One region of the Paenibacillus sp. GQ49 genome, then DNA from elsewhere that is predicted to be linked to it. Evidence: riboswitches for the same ligand, from Rfam matches in the RefSeq annotation. Region 1 holds a riboswitch; the other holds the start of a gene.
The links. A riboswitch is a leader RNA that binds a small molecule or an ion and turns the genes downstream of it on or off. The one in region 1 is predicted to bind glycine.
Positions count from the first base shown of each region.

Region 2: linked by a shared signal. The riboswitch ahead of sdaAB (L-serine ammonia-lyase, iron-sulfur-dependent subunit beta) and the one ahead of gcvT (glycine cleavage system aminomethyltransferase GcvT) in region 1 are both predicted to bind glycine.

Region 1 covers NZ_JCAXEL010000020.1:93,448-103,088, reverse strand. Annotated here, with positions in the region: gene AC6CIF_RS25940 (endonuclease MutS2) at 1-793, shown strand, start outside; gene AC6CIF_RS25935 (cysteine-rich CWC family protein) at 933-1,184, shown strand; gene AC6CIF_RS25930 (mannitol-1-phosphate 5-dehydrogenase) at 1,245-2,390, opposite strand; gene AC6CIF_RS25925 (PTS mannitol transporter subunit IIA) at 2,387-2,821, opposite strand; gene AC6CIF_RS25920 (BglG family transcription antiterminator) at 2,818-4,920, opposite strand; gene AC6CIF_RS25915 (PTS mannitol transporter subunit IIBC) at 4,959-6,407, opposite strand; gene gcvH (glycine cleavage system protein GcvH) at 6,828-7,220, opposite strand; glycine riboswitch at 7,564-7,686, shown strand; glycine riboswitch at 7,690-7,790, shown strand; gene gcvT (glycine cleavage system aminomethyltransferase GcvT) at 8,008-9,144, shown strand; gene gcvPA (aminomethyl-transferring glycine dehydrogenase subunit GcvPA) at 9,141-9,641, shown strand, end outside.
Region 2 covers NZ_JCAXEL010000012.1:40,851-50,491, reverse strand. Annotated here, with positions in the region: gene AC6CIF_RS19975 (response regulator transcription factor) at 1-401, shown strand, start outside; gene AC6CIF_RS19970 (sensor histidine kinase) at 398-1,888, shown strand; gene AC6CIF_RS19965 (LolA family protein) at 1,890-2,981, shown strand; glycine riboswitch at 3,131-3,255, shown strand; glycine riboswitch at 3,260-3,396, shown strand; gene sdaAB (L-serine ammonia-lyase, iron-sulfur-dependent subunit beta) at 3,532-4,221, shown strand; gene sdaAA (L-serine ammonia-lyase, iron-sulfur-dependent, subunit alpha) at 4,211-5,188, shown strand; gene AC6CIF_RS19950 (alpha-glycosidase) at 5,367-7,127, opposite strand; gene AC6CIF_RS19945 (response regulator transcription factor) at 7,356-8,039, shown strand; gene AC6CIF_RS19940 (HAMP domain-containing sensor histidine kinase) at 8,084-9,589, shown strand.

The DNA.
Region 1 (9,641 bases):
GGTGCTCATTGATGAGATGGCTTCCGGCACAGATCCCGGTGAAGGTGTCGGACTGTCCATCGCCATGCTGGAGGAACTTCACAGCCGCGGAGCAACCGTTGTCGCGACAACACATTTTGGTGAAATCAAACATTTTGCAGCTGCCACGCCAGGATTCGAAAATGCCCGTATGGAATTTGACACCGTTTCTCTCCAGCCGCTGTATCGATTGCGTATCGGAGAAGCTGGTGAAAGTTACGCCTATTCCATCGCATTAAAGCTGGGCATGCCACAGCGAATTATCGAGCGATCCAAGTCCCTGTCAGATCAAAGTATTTCGAGAGATCGTACATTAGGGTTCACGTCATCTCCTTTGGAAACTCCGGTCCTGGCGCCTGATCGTTCCGTTGTAGAATCAGTCAACCCAGCAGAGTTATCTAGGAAGAACCAGTCGAAGCAGTCAAAGGATTCAATCGGTCTCCACAAAAAGACAACAACCAGAGAGTCGGATTCTCCTACTCCTGCCAAAACTTTTCGCAAAGGAGATCGGGTGTATGCGGCCTATCTCAATCAGTCCGGCATCGTCTGTGATGTGGAGGATAGCCGTGGAAATATCGGGGTCATGCTGCGGGGACGCAAAGTCAAAATCCATAAGAAACGCCTGACCCTGCATATATCTGCCAATGAGCTTTATCCAGGTGATGATTATGACTTGGACATTGTGTTAGAAACAAAGGAAAATCGAAAGAAACGTAAATTGATGGGACGCAAACATGTGGAAGGCCTACAGATCGAATTACCGCCTGAAGAATAACCGATGGGAGAAACAGATGTGGTGAACTGGAAGTCATATATACAGAGTGAAATCCATAATCACCGGCGTATTTCTGTTATACTGGGACCAGTATGTTCAACTTCAACTCGTAGCTATTGTACAGGGAGGGAAGAACCGAATGTCTGCAGAACAAGACGATCAAGAGCACATCCATATCGATGTTCTTGTCTGCCCGTTATGCGGGGAAGCTAATCGCTGTTCCTATGCCGCAGGACATCCTCATTCGGAATGTTGGTGTAACCGGGCTACTTTCCTCGAAGGTGTATTTGACCGCATTCCGGCAGATCAGCGCCGAAAATCGTGCATATGTCAACGCTGTTTGGATGACTATGCCGATAAAAGCCAACCAAAAGAAGAGCCACACAGTTAACAACTGTATGGCTCTTCTTCATTATGTCTCATCTATACTATTAGCTTACAGCCATTGCTCTTACATTTGGTTATACTGGGCAACAGCCTGTTCAAGCACCGGATGATGCTCATCCATGGACGTATAATGGTGGAGCGCAGCTGTAATCCCCTTCTCGCGGATCATGTCCTGTAGTTCAACTGCTTCCGGATCATCGGAGACATCGAACTTGCAGGCTGCTGCCATGCCCATAGCCAGATAGGTCGTTTCGCTTCCATCCGCATATGCCTGAAGGGCCGGGCGAACCAGACGATCATTCGGAGACAACTTACGCAGCGGGGAACGACCAACACGAGTAACCTCATCGGTAAGATACGGGTTGACAAACCGTCCCAATATTTTGACAATATACTGCTCATGTTCTTCCGGGTTGAATGCAAAACGCTTCACCAGAACTTTTCCAGTTTCCTGCAAAGCGCCGTATACAATGGATTTCACCTGTTCATCAGCAATAGCCTTCTGAATCGTGTCATACCCGTGCACATTACCGATGTACGCAGCAACGCAGTGTCCTGTATTAACCGTGAACAGTTTACGTTCGATATACGGCTCCAGATCATCGACATATACGATCCCCTCAACCGGTTTGAATGCAGGAGCCATCTGGGAACGGTCCACCACCCACTCGTAAAAAGGCTCCACCTGTACATGCAACGGATCTTCATGATGCTGAATAGGTACAATCCGGTCTACGGCCGAGTCTGGAAAATAAATATACTGATCAGCAAGGGAACGTACGTCTTCATTGAGCAAAGCATATACATGTTCTTTCAATTGTGTACTGGCTCCAATTGCGTTCTCACAAGCAATAATGTGAAGAGGGTTTTGAGCAGGACCTGAATTCAGTCTTTTCTCAAGTCCTTTCGCAATGCCTGGTGCAATATGCTTTAGTACTCCTACACCCACTGCGGTTGTAATCAGATCCGCTTCCACCACGGTTTGGGCAACAGTCTCCAGCTGGGTTCCATCGATTGCATTTACACCTGTGACAGTCTCCTGATCCTTGCTCTCGTTAGCCAGTTCTACCGTATACTGCCCCTGTTGCTGGAGAGCTGTTACCAAGGTCTGATTCACGTCTGAGAAGACCACCTCATACCCCGCACGGGACAGAATCAAGCCGATAAACCCGCGTCCAATGTTACCTGCGCCAAAGTGTAGGGCCTTCATAGCTCCATTTCACTTTCCAGAATAGCAATAACTTCTTCGGCTGTTTTCGCCAGACGCAGGGCCTCCATATTCTCATCCTCAGCACAGATTACCGCGATGCTAGTCAAGATCTCCATATGTTCTCCGCCTTGAGCCGCGATACCAATGACCATATAGGCTTTTTCTTCGCCAAAATCAACACCTTGTGGATACTGAATAACAGAGATACCTGTGGATAAAATGAAAGCTTTGGATTCCTTCGTACCGTGTGGGATCGCAAGGCCGTTCCCTACATAGGTCGAGACAATCTCTTCACGTTCAATCATCTTCTCAATGTAATCAGCGGTAATATGTCCCGCATCCTTCAGAATCTGTCCTGCCATGCGAATCGCTTCGTATTTATCCTGAGCCGTCGCATTCATGATGACTTTATCTGTTGTTAACATACTCATAATGGTTGACCTCCAATTTCGGTTTTACTGCGATAAAATCCAACGAGTTCCTGGGACAGGTAATGAATGAGTTCATCCCTGATTCCCTTTTCCAGCAATGTAATCATTTCTTCCTGTAATAACAGGGCGCTGATCTCACTGAGAACCTCCAGGCTTTCCTTGGATAATTCTCGGGGACCAAGCATCAAGAGAACATGAGTAACTCCTGCCGGATCATCCGGCGTACGAAGAAGTGGCTCCGTGAGCTGAAACAAACTAATGGACGGCCTGTAAATTCCCTCACTGCGTGTATGAAACAACGCAAGTCTTGTGCCGGGAATCTTCTGACTCCCTACTGCCTCACGTGCCTCCAATCGTTTCGCCACCTCCTCCGGTTCCTTCAACACACCAGATCCATGGAGGACGTTGCACATCGCATACACCGTTTTATAGAATCCGATATCTTGGTTATCCAGCGGATACACCTGAAACTTGCCAATAATTCGGACGATCTCAACTAAAATAGCTTCCATTCCATCCGGGTCAGAGTAACGACTTGTCGTCTGAACCTCTATTTCACGGGGGTTATTATGCTGTTGTTGTAATGTTGTTGTTCGGATAAAATGACGCAGACGTTCGCTCTCTTCCGCCGTAAGCAGTGGACTCACTTTGTAATACTGATGCTCATCCATCGGCAGATCAACAGTGGATAACACCAGATCATATTGATCTGTAGGTATCCGGGCAGCTTCATACCAGGACACGCTGTCCATGATCCGAATCTCGGGAATCTCCTTGGATAATCGGCTGGAAAGCATGCGTGCTGATCCGATTCCGCTTGTACACACGATGATGGCCCTGATCTCCCGTTTCAATGCACGTAACCTCTCGATGGAAGCGCCAAAATGCATGACCAGGAAACCAATTTCCTCATCCGGAACGTCAGTACCTGGCCAAGCTTGATGCACGGATTGTTTGACCTCTTCGAAGAGGGAATCATAATCCTTGCGAATCTGCTGCAGTAGCGGATTACGGATCATCTGTTGCCCTTCAATTCGCTCCATGACAGGTTGCATATGACCAAGCAGACCTTCACGAAGCAAACGATCCTCATGAAAGGCGTAATGCGTTCTCGCCTGCATCTGATCAATCAGTGAATGTACCCTGTCCAGTAAAATCAAGTCGTCTATTGGCAACAGCCTCGAAGAGTGAATTCGCTGCTCTGTCTCAACTAATAGTCTGTGAAAATAAGCTTGCTCATCTTGGGAGAATGTCAGCCCCAGCTGGGTGGATAACACACCACACAAGCGGGAAGCCATATAAGGTGGAACCTTCATCTCATCTTGCTCTGCAACTTCATCTCCCGTGTTCTCTTGTGGAGACATACGGCCAATGCCAAAGCCTTTACGAATACGTACAACCGCTACGGCTAATTGAATCAGCAACTTCATGTATTGGCGTTCCGGGATGTTCTCCAGCCATTCGATGTCTGGTTGCCATAACGCATTTTCGACCGTAAGCACATCACCGTGTCCAATCATATCCAACAGTTTTTGGTTTACGACGGAGCCCCCTTGTTCTGGCTGTCTTCCGAATAGGTCGGACTCATCCAAAAATTCGAGAGCAAGTGCAGCTATGGCTGTGCGATGAATCGTCTCACTTCCGTTAATCTTGACGCCATATCCACGTCTGCGAACCAGCTTTAGTCCCGCCTGACGAATCCGTGACTCCAGATCGTCCAGATCCGTGGTTACGGTGGATACGGTCACTTTCAGATCCGAAGCCAAGGCGAGTAACTTTACAGGCTCCGGTTCATCCAGCAGGATGCAAAGCATGAAGAGCTTACGCTCTTCTGGCGTAAACTCTACATATTCTTTACCCTCTAGTTGCTGGCGTAATACAGCCAGATCATCGGAACCGGCATCGATTCGGATACCGGTTCCTGATTTTTTTTCCAGCCTCATGCCCAAAGGTTCAAGCCATTGTTCAATCATTTGCAGCTCCCGGTGAACCGTTCGGGTACTGACCTTTACTTCAACGGCGATTTCGCCGGCAGTAACTTCATGTGGATGCTCTAGCAGGAACTCCACGATTTCACGTTGTCTTTTGGTAATACTCATATCTCAGCCTCCGGCTCAGGGAAAACAAATGCGTGCAATTACTTCAGACGTTCAACGAGCGCATCGTATTCCGGGCTTTTTAGGAAGTTGTCGATGGATATATGTTCTGCATTCGGTGCAACGGAGCGGGCACGATCGGTCAATACTTGTTGTGTGATCACCACGTCTGCATCCGACGGGATATCACTGATAGCCGTATTGGTCACCGTAACGTCAATCCCCTCTGCCTTCATCTTCTTGCGTAGAATGGAAGCACCCATGGCACTTGACCCCATGCCTGCATCACAGGAGAAGACAATTTTCTTCACGTCTGTTTTCACTGTAGAAGAAGCCATATCTGCGGCTGCTTCACGTTGATTAGCCGTAATACCAGCGTTTGGCACGGTTCCTTGACTCTTCATGTCTTTCATCCGACTGGATGCGGACTCCAGATCTTCGTCTTTTTGTTTACCCGTTTTCAGCAACACTGCTGCAACCAGGAAGGATACGACTGCTGCTACAAGCACCCCTGCGAGCATCGGCAGGTATCCACCTTTTGGTGTTAAGAGGAAATACGCGATAATACTACCCGGTGATGGTGCCGAAACAAGTCCTGCTCCGGTGAGCATGAATGTTAATGTACCTGCGACGCCACCCGCAATTGCGGCAAGAATCAGAATCGGTCTCATCAAAATGTAAGGGAAGTAGATCTCATGAATTCCCCCGAAGAAATGAATGATAACGGCACCTGGTGCAGAAGATTTGGCCATTCCGCGTCCGAAGAAACAGTAAGCAAGCAAGATACCAAGTCCCGGACCCGGGTTCGATTCAAGCATGTATAATACGGATTGCCCTAATTCTCTCGCTTGATCTGTTGCAATCGGTGTCAGAATCCCGTGGTTGATTGCATTGTTCAGGAACAATACTTTACCTGGTTCAATGATTAGGTTGACCAGCGGTAACAAGCCCAGATTCATTAAGCCTTGTACCCCGGCAGACAATACTTTGCTAATCGCTTCTACAGCAGGCCCGATGCCCAGTAGAGCAAAAATCCCCAAGATCCCGCCAATAATACCGGCTGAGAAGTTGTTAACCAGCATTTCAAATCCGGCTCTAATTTTACCTTCAATCGATTTATCGAACTTTTTGATGATCCATGCTGCCAGTGGTCCGGCAATCATGGCACCGAGGAACATCGGGATATCACTACCCACGATGACCCCGATGGTCATAATGGCACCCACGACACCACCACGCTGACCATGCACCATCGTACCCCCGGTGTAACCAATTAACAGTGGCAGCAAATATTTGATCATCGGATCAACTAGCTGTGCAAGCGTCTCGTTAGGGAACCAGCCTGTTGGAATGAACATGGCTGTAATTAATCCCCAGGCGATGAACGCTCCCATATTCGGCATGACCATACCACTCAGGAATCGGCCAAAACGTTGCACACCTACCCGTAGCCCACCTTTGGAATTGGACGTTTGGTCCAAATTACTCATTGTATTATCCTCCTTGGATCAAGTGATTATGATTTATGAAAGGGGTATCATTTCTCCCCTGCTGTAATCCTAAGCGAGAATGCTCTCCTGTTCAATGAAATGAAAGCGTACTTTCGTCATGAACAATGATGACAACATTAGGTTATGTAATCGTTTTAATCGATGCATAATGGCTGAACCCATTGATACACAAGGCTTTTTTTGCCTATGACTTTTATCATTTCCAGAATCATTTTCTAACCTATAGCTTGGTCCAATCAGTTGATTTACATCCACAATCTGCTTCAATCCACATTCAAAACCATTGTTGGAAAGCACAAAAAACCTGTGCAAGCTATCAGGCTCACACAGGTCGAAACAATATGAAGCTCATTTCATTTGGTTATAAAATATATGTTAATAAGTACAAGTTCGTTGATACTATTCTTCCGTATGTTTCCGATACGCGTCTGCATTCATCAATGTAGACAATGCTGCTGTCAGATCTCCCTCAACACGGATCTCAATCATCCAGCCTTCCTCGTAAGGAGAGCTGTTCACAAGTTCAGGAGAGTCCTGCAACGAATCATTCACCGCAATGATTGAACCAGTGACTGGAGAAAACAAGTCCGACACCGTTTTGACCGATTCGATCGTTCCAATGCTGTCCTCTGCTTTTACATTGGTTTCAAGGTCAGGCAATTCCACAAACACAATGTCACCCAGCTGATGCTGCGCGAACTCGGTAATGCCAATACGTACAGTATCCTCCCCTACGGTTTGCACCCATTCGTGCTCTTCACTGTACAGGAAATCACTTTTCAATTCGCTCATCGATATCCGCCTCGCTTTTCATTAATGAGTACATGCGTTCTTTGACCTTAACCTTTTTCCCAGAACATAGCGTATGATATTTTTGAATCAAATGTCAAGATACCTCACAATTTATTTGCTGAACACCTCTAAATCCTGTAACCGGATTACACTCTTTCTTCATATACTGGTGAATATTAGAATAGTAAGCGCACTCTTTATAAATACACGAACAATAATACCTAAAATAGATTAAATATTCGGTTTTAAATCATTATCTATGATATCGTTCTTGACATCGGTAGTGGATTCACGTTTTAATGAGAGGAGTAAATGTGTTTATTGGACCATGATATACCCGCGGATGAATGTAAAGGGAGAGATTACCCGTGACACCCGATTCGGGATGCACATGAGGTAACGCCGAAGGAGTAAACCACCGATAAGCGGGGGTGAATCTCTCAGGCAAAAGGACTTTTACGGGACGCAACTCTGGAGAGCATCTATTCGCCCTGTGCGGGCGTTATGATCACCCAAGGGGAAACCTGCTGCACAACGCAGCGGGGTAACTCTCAGGTACAAGGGACAGAGCCTTAGAATACAGCGTGCTACTTGGCATGCCGATTCTTTGGCCTGTCCTTTTCCTTTTTCCCAAAAAAACGAAAAACAGGATGTAGAATGGCGCTGCCATAGCTGCCTTACCATACTTATGTGATGAAATTATCTAGCTGAAAATTTAAAAATACCCTGGTTCATTGATCCACGATTGTATATCAGGCTGGCTGACGGCCAATAACGAGGTGATTTGATGTCCGATTTGCTTAGAACACCACTCTTCCCACTATATCAGCAATATGAAGGCGTACGGTGCATTGATTTTGGAGGCTGGGAGCTTCCGGTACAATTTAGCGGAATCCAGAAAGAACATGAAGCGGTACGCGAGCGTGCTGGACTGTTTGATGTATCCCATATGGGCGAATTCACAGTACAGGGTGAGCAGGCCGAAGTTTTTTTGCAACAAATGACGACCAATGATGTGACCACGCTGGTTCCCGGTCAAGCACAGTACACCCTGATGTGTTATCCAGATGGCGGTGTGGTGGATGATCTGCTCGTGTATAAGCTGGAAGATCAGCATTATATGCTCGTGGTTAACGCCTCCAACATCGACAAGGATTGGGCGTGGCTGCAAGAGCACTTGATCCCCGGCGTAAGCATGACCAACGATTCGGAGCAGACGGCGCTACTCGCCCTGCAAGGACCACTGGCTGTAGATATTATCGGAAAAGTTACAGATACGGATGTATCCACGATTGAACCGTTTCGTTTTGTGCAGGATGCTGAAGTATGTGGAGTAAAATTACTGTTGTCCCGTACCGGTTATACCGGTGAAGATGGCTTTGAACTATATATTCCTGCAGATCAGGCCGCTGTGGTCTGGAATGGGTTAATGCAAGCGGGTGAAGGTCACGGACTCGTACCAACCGGACTTGGTGCCCGGGATACACTACGATTTGAAGCGAAGCTCCCCCTGTATGGACAGGAATTGTCGGCAACCATCTCTCCGCTCGAAGCTGGCGTAGGCATGTTTGTGAAGCTGAATGCCGGACCTTTTATCGGATACGAAGCCTTGTTACAGCAAAAAACTGACGGGCCTGCCCGCAAACTGGTCGGCATCGAAGTGCTGGAGCGTGGTATTCCCCGGCCCCACTATCCGATTTACGCCGAAGGCGTACAGATTGGTGAAGTTACTACAGGCACACAATCACCTACATTGAAGCGTAATCTGGGGCTTGCCCTCATCGACAGCAAATACGCTGCGCTGGGAACCCCGCTTGAGATTGAGATTCGCGGCAAGAAATTAAAAGCCGAGGTCGTGAAGACCCCTTTTCATAAACGGACACGTACGTCGAAGACACCTACTCAAGGAGCTGATCAAGCATGAGCAAGCACCGCTACATTCCCATGACTGAGCAAGATCAGAGCGCCATGCTCGCAACCATCGGTGTGGATACGCTGGAGAATCTGTTTCAGGACATTCCGCAGGAGATTCGTTATCAGGGCGAGCTGCCCGTATCCTCCAAACTTGATGAATATGCGCTGACACGTCATATGTCCAAACAAGCCGGCGCCAACGCCAATTTCGAAACACACGCCAGCTTCCTCGGCGCAGGTATATACGATCATCATGTTCCTTCCGTCATCAATCATGTCATTTCCCGTTCCGAGTTCTACACTGCCTACACACCTTATCAGCCTGAGATCAGCCAAGGTGAACTACAGGCCATTTTCGAGTTTCAGTCCTACATCTGTGAATTAACCGGTATGGCTGTAGCCAATGCCAGCATGTATGACGGCGCAACAGCTTTTGCGGAAGCCGGTAATCTCGCCGCAGCAGCAACACGTCGCAAACAACTTATCGTATCCCGTACCGTTCATCCG
Region 2 (9,641 bases), on a different contig from region 1:
AGCCCTTCAGTCTAACGGAACTTACAGCTCGCATTAAATCTCATCTGAATAGGTACCGCAGATATCAGGGCGTAGAGCAGGATTCGACAGATCGGCAGTATAACGATGGGTTATCGATTGATTATTTGAATCAGCGCGCACAGGTTCATGGAGAACATGTGGCACTAACCAACAAGGAATGGGCTTTGCTCATACTGCTTGCTTCTCATCCAGGCCGGGTGTTTACCAAGGCGGAGCTGTATGAACATGTCTGGAGTCAGCCAGAGGCGGGGAACTCGAGTACAGTCACAGTTCATGTGAAGAGCCTTCGGGCCAAGCTTGGTGACGAGCCCCATCATCCACGCTGGATTCAGACGGTATGGGGCAGTGGTTACCGGTTTGTGGGGGAGCCTGAGGAATGAAGTTGAAGTACTGGTTAATGCTTGCCTTCCTCATTGTAATGCTGCTGCCTGTCGTCGCTGGGTGGGCGCTGTACTCCCTGTATAACTATTACAATGATCAGCGTGCCGTAACGGAATATGTAGAGTTGTCCGGACAATTGGCTCCTATTGAACTGGCTTTATCTGACCCGGGACTGTACCAGCTGCACTCGCCTGATGCTTTCGCTGCACTCGCCGAATTGGAGAATGGTCGGGTGAACTTTGATCTGTATTTACCAACAGGGATTCGGGTGTACACATCAGGGGGGAGTACATGGTCTGCTGGAGCTTACACCGTTGGGGGGGCGGAGCTGTATCGTAATTTGTACAACTTACAGATTCGTCATCGTACATTCTCGTTGAAGAAACCTGTATGGGAAAAAGGCGAATTGGTGGGTATTTACGAAATCGTCATGCTGCGTGGAGATTGGCTGGAAGGCATATCCTTGCGGACTACCTGGGTCATGAGTCTCGCTGCTACTTTCTTTATCCTGTTATACGGAACAGTGCTGTGGCTGCTATCCCGAAAGCTCTTTCGGCCGATGAAATATCTCATAGAACGAATGGATGCTTTTGCACGGGGAGAGGCTGCTACGGATGTGGTACCTGTTCGTCATGATGAAATGGGCATCTTGCTCCAACAGTTTGATGCAATGCAAGACAAGATCAGACATACTCAGGCCGATGTGGAGAGGGAGCAAAAAGAAAAAGAGCTCATGATCGCCTCGTTATCCCATGATCTGAAAACACCGTTGATGTCCATTAGTGCCTATACGGAAGTACTTAACGGTGATCGTCAACTGAAACGACTTGAAAGGCAGGAATATCAGGATGTGCTGCTCGGAAATGTGGAGCGGATGAAACAGATGATTAGTGAACTTGAGATGTATACGGCGCTGGGTTCCAGTGAATCGGAGATGGCCATGGTTAAGGTGGAAGGTGAAGAGTTTTTTGATATGCTGCTTGGGAGCTATGAGGGACTTGCAGAGCGTGGTCAGATTGACGTGAAGATGGATGTCCGCACAGATCAACTGTACCGAGTTCATCCCGAACAACTGATGCGCCTGACAGATAATCTGATAAATAATGCACTACGCCACACAAGGACGAACGGTGTAATGGGACTAGGGGTTATTGCTTCAGATTGGGAGCTTCCTGAATGGATTATTCCTTCGCTTGGAGCTGAATTGGATAACTACAGGGCGGGAGCAACATTGATTATAGTACAAAATGAAGGTCCTGCTATTCCTGAGGAACAGCTCATTCGTATCTTCGAACCCTATGTTCAACACCAGAATCAGGAGGAGAAGACGTATGCAGGTGGTTCGGGATTGGGATTGAGTATAGCCAAACGGGTTGCAATAAAGCACGGAGGGGATATGCGCATGTGGTCATACGAAGGATATGGAACGCTGGCAGCATGCCGATTGCCTGAACATGGAGAATGTAAACGCAGAGAGGGTGGATAAGATGATGAAAAAAGGATGGATGATGCTGGGTACTGCTATGTTGGCAGGCGCCTTGCTTGGAGGTTGCGCGGAGAAGGATATGCTGGCTATGTCAGGAGATGAGATGATTGAGAAGGTTGTCTCAGCAGAAACAGAACCCGCCTCGTATTATGCGGAAGGTGTGATGAAGATATGGGCGGATGACAAGCTGACTAACACGATGCAAATTAAGGAATGGGTAGATGGTGAAACCGGACGAAAGCGCACGGAAACATCAGAGAATGGCAATGTCAGTTACGCAGTTAATGATGGAAAGAAGATCATCATATATGAAAAAGAAACAGGGGCAGCATATTCCATGGATGCATCATCCGTGTCACAACAACCTAATCAAACCCAGAAGCAAATATTGCTCGATCAACTAGAGCGGTTACGTACTACGCATGATGTGAATATGATAGGACAGGAGAAACTTCATGGACAGGACGTCATTCATATTGAATTGACACCAAAAGAAGAAGGCGCATTCTCCATATCTTCAGAGTATTGGGTAGATCCCAAAACGTGGATGATTGTCAAAGTAAACAGCGCGTATGGGGATGGAAAATCAGAAATGGTCTATGATCCGATTCAGTATGACCCTGAATTCACAAAGGATACTTTCGTAATTGACATCCCTGAGGAGGTCGATGTGAAGGACTTGACCGATATGATGCAGAATTCCGAAGTGACCCTAGAGGAAGCGGAAAAAGCGTTGGAACAGCCGTTCCTACAGGACATGAGTGGAGAATTCGAACTATCACGGATCGAAATGTCTACATTGCGCGGTGAGCTGAGCAGAGATGAAGTAACCTTGTATTATGTAAGTAACGACAAGGTAGAAGTCAGCCTGACGGTATTCAAGATGCCGGAAGAAAATGTGGACGATACACTAATACCGGATGAAGCCGAGATTAAGGTTCGTAACACCGAGGGTTCATATATGAAGAGCATTCGGAACATATCATGGAGTGAGAATGGCTTGCGGTACTCCATCATGGGTGAGAACGAAGGATGGACGAAAGAGAAGCTTCAAGCTTGGATAAATGAATTGAAGCTGCCTAATCATTCCTAATGATTTGATAAAGATGGTAATTATACGTCACTTTTATTGACATATAATGTGTAGCATATTAATCTGTAAGTATATGTACCAGATATGATCCAATTGAACAGAAGACACACGTTCGATGTGAGTTGAACGAGGAAGTGAATATAAGCGGATGATAACGAGCGGGAGAGACCTGGGTTAGCCGAGCAAAATGGCTAGTTTTCAGGCACCGAAGGAGCAAGCCGCTGCGCACCCGGCGCAGTGGTTAATCTCTCAGGTAAATGTACCATCGTTGGACGCAACTCTGGAGAGTGCGCGAACTGCGCCACCCAAGGGGTATATGATCAGTCAGCCCGGTGAACTTGTCTGTAATCGCAGGCAGTGCACCCTTGTCGTGAGACACTGTTGATCGTGAAACTCTCAGGTATCGAGGACAGAGAGAGGGCCTAAGGCCTTCTTCTGTCCTTTTTTGATGTCATCATACCCTAAATAAGGGCATTGTGGATGGAACTCCTGGATCGAAATGACGAATACATTTTACCAAGATGAATCATGATTAAATGGAGGGTTACAAGTGCGATTTAAAGATGTTTTCTCAATTATTGGTCCGTCGATGACGGGGCCTTCAAGTTCACATACAGCTGGTGCAGCAAGGTTAGGAAGAATTGCTCGTCAGTGGCTGGGATGTACGCCAGATCGTGCACGGCTGACGTTATACGGTTCATTCGCTGATACGTATCAGGGGCACGGAACAGATCTGGCACTGATCGGCGGTCTGCTGGATTATGTCACAGACGATCCGCGTATCCCGGATGCAGAACAATACGCAGAGGAAGCGGGCATGGAGGTTGAGTTCTATACAAGTGGCTTGCCTGCTCCTCATCCAAATACAGTCAAAATTGAGTTATGGCATGGAGAACGTGCCTGCTCCTTAATCGGTGCATCCATTGGTGGTGGAAGCGTATCGGTGCATTCGATGAATGATTTTCGTGTTCAGATTAGTGGTGAGTTTCCAACACTCGTTCTGCGACATGCGGACAAAGCAGGGGTGCTTGCATCCGTAACGTCCACGATCAGTTCATCCGGGGTTAACATCGGGTATATGCAGGTGGACCGGAAAGCCCGTGATGGCGAAGCACTTACCGCAATGGAAATGGATGGTGTGCCTAATCCTGATATGCTCAAGCGTCTAAGGGAGCTGGACCATGTGCTGGACATTCGTGTTATCGATTTGAAGAGAGGAGTTGATTCGGATGCGGTTTAAACATTTGCACGAACTGAATACGATCTGTACAGCGGAATCCAAAACCATTGCTCAGCTGATGATCGAGGAGCAGGTTCAGGAGACCAATACACCGGAAGCGGATGTTGTGAAGCAGATGTCTGAATATTATCAGGTGATGAAGGAAGCGGTACGCAAAGGGTTAACGGAAGATACGACATCACGCAGTGGATTAACAGGTGGAGACGGCAAAAAAATGGCCGAGTACATTCGCAAGGGTGAGACTTGTTCAGGAGATGCTTCCGCACTTGCCATGGCGTATGCCCTGTGTGTATCTGAAGTGAATGCCTCCATGGGTCGGATCGTGGCAACACCAACAGCCGGTTCCTGCGGCATCATCCCCGGTGTGTTTATTAGCACACAGGAGCGATTTGGCTGGACGGACGAACATTTGGTGAACGGGTTGTTCTGTGCGGGAGCGATTGGTTATGTTATTGCCAACAATTCATTTATCTCCGGGGCCGAAGGTGGCTGCCAGGCGGAAGTGGGTTCCGCGATCGGCATGGCTGCGGGTGCCATGGTTGAACTGCGTGGAGGTACACCGGAACAGGTCGTTCATGCCGTTGGTTTGGCGTTAAAAAATACACTGGGCCTTATCTGCGATCCGGTCGCAGGCCTTGTTGAAATCCCGTGCATCGTCCGTAATGGACTGGGTGCAGTTACGGCGCTGGCTGCGGCTGACATGGCCCTGGCCGGAGTGCGTAGTGCCATTCCGTCAGACGAAGTCATCGATGTCATGCTGGAGGTAGGCAGTGCGATGCCGAGCCGCCATCGGGAGACAGCCCAAGGCGGGTTGGCCCAGACGCCAACAGGCCGCAAAATGATGCAAAAGCTGGCTAAACCAAAGGCAAAGCGTGCAGAGCCTGAGCAGGAGTCGAAGCCAGTGGATTCTGACACAACTACAAGTGGGGCGGACAATGCTCAAGTGGACAAGGATACTCAGGTTTAAGCTGAACCGCACCGATATATAAATCAGTGACATTATGGTGTATAACGGCGAATACAAAATTACAAAACAAGCGTCCGCGAACCCGAATCCGGGTTATGCAGGACGCTTGTTTTATGCTGCCAGATGAAGCGAAGATAAGCTACTTAGATGTGACTTCAGATGAATGTGTATTATGACTCTAGTTCTGACTCACAGCCGTACTCAGTACGGCATATCCATACGCGGGCAGTTCAATGGCGAGTACGCCATCTTCCTTGGCGGTACGATGGTTTCCGCCGAATAACTCGGTCCACTCCTCGTCACCAGCCTCCAGCTCGACAATAGCCGTCTCTTCTGATCGATTGAACAGAACCAGAATGCGTTCCTCCTCATTTTGTCGCTCCAATACCAGTTGGCTGCCATCGGGACGAGCCTGCAGGAAACGAACGGTGCCTTCTGCACGCAAGGCAGGATGAGCATGACGCAGGGAGATCAGTTTCTGATAAAAGTCGAACAGTTCTCGGTCCTGCTTCGCTTCATCCCATTCCATGCATTTACGGCAGCCTGGATCATGTTCGCCGTCCATGCCAATCTCGTCTCCGTAATAGATGCACGGAGCGCCCATATAACTGAACTGGAATAACGCAGCCAGCTTCATCTTGCGCTGGTCGCCTTCACACAGCGTGAGCAGCCGCGGGGTATCGTGGCTGTCCAGCAAGTTGAACGCTACCTCGCTGGCTTGAAGCGGATAACGGGACAACTGTCGTCCGATGGAGTTCGCGAACTGTTCGGCGTGCATTGTATTTTTCACAAAGAAAGCATTCACGGCATCGGTAAACGGATAGTTCATGGACGCATCGAACTGGTCGCCTTGCAGCCAGGAGGAGGACTCGTTCCATACTTCGCCCAAAATGTAGGCATCCGGGTTAGCGGCTTTGACTACACGGCGGAAATCGCGCCAGAATGCATCGTCCACTTCGTCTGCCACATCCAGCCGCCATCCGTCCGCGCCCACTTCCTTGATCCAGTACTCAGCAACCTCCAGCAGATAGGCCTTAACTTCGGCATTCTCCGTATTCAGCTTTGGCATGTGCGCTTCGAATCCGAAGGTCTCATACGTTGGAATGCCATCCTTCACGTCCAGCGGGTATTCATGTACATGGAACCAGTCCTTGTATTTGGATTGTTCTCCGTTCTTCTGTACATCCACAAACGGCGCAAATGTCTTCCCGGAATGGTTGAACACAGCGTCCAGAAGTACGCGAATTCCGCGTGCATGGCACAGTTCGACCAGTCGTTTCACGGTATCTGCGTCACCAAAGTGCCGGTCTACCCGCAGGTAGTCTTCGGTATCGTATTTGTGATTGGTGGTGGCTTCAAAGATGGGTGTGAAGTAGATCGCATTAATGCCAAGATCGCTGATGTAATCCAGATGGTCGATCACGCCCTGAAGGTCACCGCCGAAGAAATTGAAAGGTGTTGGCTCGCCACCCCACGGCTCTACCTTTTCCGGACTAATATCCGGGTTGCCGTTGGCGAATCGTTCGGGAAAAATCTGATAGAACACCGCATCCTTAACCCATGCAGGGGGTGTGAATACAGCTCCGGCATGAATATAAGGGAACTGGAACATACGACCCGGATCGTCCGGTTCTTCTTCCTGGAAGCCCGTCTCGGTCATCCAGATCTGTTCGTCTCCGTTTTTGAGCAGAAAAGAGTATTTCAGTCGGTGGTAGGGAGGTTTCACCTCACCCTCGTAATAATCGAACATAGAGTCAGAGGTGAACTTTGTTAAGGGAACCAGCGCTTTGGTTGCATCCCACGCATATTTATCCCCGGTCAGGGCATGTACCTCGGTCAGATCATTCTTTTTGGCACGCAGGCGCAGATGGATTGTATCTTGGTCATAGGCATAGGCCCAGTTTCGTTTCGGTTGATGATAGATGGCTTCCAGCAGCATAATGAATTTCCTCCCGTCATGTGTAGATGTGATATGTACTTGGCAGACTTGATTAATATGACATTCCCCTCGTTAATGAATACGCTATAATTAGAATGTGTGGTAACGTAAAGGACTTCAACATTGTTTCAACAAGACATGAATCCATATGTTATATACAGCTTTTATCATGATAATGCTCAGATATATCATTAACCCAATGGGGGCAGAAAGGAAACGAATATTCGGATGAAAACCAAACTGTTATATATTGAAGATGATACGGAAATTGCGACTTGGGTCAGAGCCGATCTGGAGGAGCGCGGTTATGAGGTGGTATGGCTCGGCAGTGGTGAAGGTGCAGCGGAGGCTGCTGTTGGTTGTTCACTCATTATTCTGGATGTCATGCTGCCCGGGCTGGATGGATTTACGGTGGGCCAGCGACTGAAAAAAGAACATCCCGCCGTGCCCATTGTCATGCTCTCGGCCAGAACGTCCATTGACGACAAGTTGCATGGTCTCGATTTTGCTGATGACTATGTGACCAAACCATTTCACCCCGATGAACTGGCTGCCCGGATTGAAGTGCAACTGCGGAAGGCGGGAACTGCGGTCTCATCGGATACAGCCCTGAAGCTGGATCATCTCTCCATCTATGAGAAGGACAACCGGATCGTTAATGAGGAGACGGGAAATGAGATTATTTTATCGGGAAAACAGTTCCACATCTTCGCCTACCTGCTACGACATATGGGCATGATTCGCACGAAAGAGCAGATCTATGAAGCCGTCTGGAACGAGCCCTATCTGGATGGGGACAAAACTTTAATGGTACATATTCGGCATCTGCGCGAAAAGCTGGAGCTTGATCCGGCCAATCCGGTAGTTATTCAGACGGTCCGCGGTGTGGGATATCGTGTGAAGAAGCCATGATCCGGTTGTTCAGGGAACGGAAGATCATGAAGGGAGAACGAAGCATGGATCAAAAGCAATCTGGGCGGCGCAAGCTTCGCTTTGGGCGGTCCTTGATGTCCAGATACATCATCCTGATCTTGGCGGCTGTATTATTTGTCCCCGTCATTCTTCCGATCATGTCCATCATATATGTTGTCGTAGTGAATAACACGAATACGAATCAAGCTGCACCTTATGGTGACGTTACCCGGATCAGTAACCTCTGGTCGCTTGAAGCGGAGAACCTGGATGGTGCTTCGGATGAAGAGATTAAGGCCCGGTTGGAGCAATTACATGGCTCGTATCCCAAATCTTCCATGTATCGTGTGAATGCGAGCGGTGAGACCCTCTTTATTCTCGGTAGTGAAGATGTAACGCTTCTGAAATCCACGTCGCCGGATGGCAGGCCAGACACGACATTGAGATGGTCACTGGATTCTGGGCAGACGGCAGAGACCCGAATTCCAGCCTTATGGAATGTGAGCAATACGGTGCAATTCATGAAAGAAGCTTCCTTTCGCGATCCGCTGACCGTAGTTGCATATATTGGCGGAGCTGAGCAGGACAAAGGACAGGGATTCATGATCATTGAAGTGCCGCGGTCACTTCTGCAAATGAATCAGAGTAACGGGCTGCTGGAACTTTTGTATCTCGGCATTGTAATGATCATCATCTTTCTGAGCTTCATCATGATGTCGATTCTCTTCTTCGCACGCATTCGCAAACGACTTATTCGTTTGCAGACGGCCATGATGACCACAGGCAAGGAGGGTATCCCGCTTCCGGTAGATATCCGCCGGTCAGACGAGATCGGTCAACTGGAAGAATCCTTCAATCAGATGGTGCATCAACTGTCCGACAGCCGTCACCGTGAACGCGAGGAGGAACAATTGCGCAAACGTCTCATTGCGGGGCTTTCCCACGATCTGCGTACCCCGCTAACGGTGATTCGTGGACATATGCATGCTTTGCACAAGGAAGAGCTGAGCGAGCAAGGTGACCTTTCATTACATCGCATGGAAGCGAAGATGGAGGACCTCGGTGGGCTGATTGACAACATGTTATCCTACAATTTGCTCACGAGTGGGAAATATACGTTGAAGCTGGAAGAGAAAGATATACTGCGGATTGTCAGGGAAACGGCGGCGGCCTGGTACCCGGTCTGGGAGAAAGAGCAATTTGATATTGATATTGATCTCCCGGAGGAACCGCTGATCTGGCATATGGATGAACAGGGCATGCGCCGTATTATTGATAATTTGTTCCAAAACGTGATCCGTCATGCTGCCAGCGGGAAGTATATTGGCATATCAACCCAGGAGATTCAGGGTGAGACGGCTATTGTTATTCAGGATCGGGGTCCGGGAATGCAGCAGGAGTCCGACACAAAAGGCACAGGTCTGGGCTTATCCATTGTAGACCTGTTGATTCGTGAGATGGGTCTGCGCAAGCGGGTAGACAGTTCCGATACGGGTGTCCAGACATATATCTACAGTGGTAAGGGAAACAGGGAAACAACCAACCGCTGAAATAGCTTTTTTAAACTAAACTTAAACTGGAGACTACTTTGGCTTTAACCTT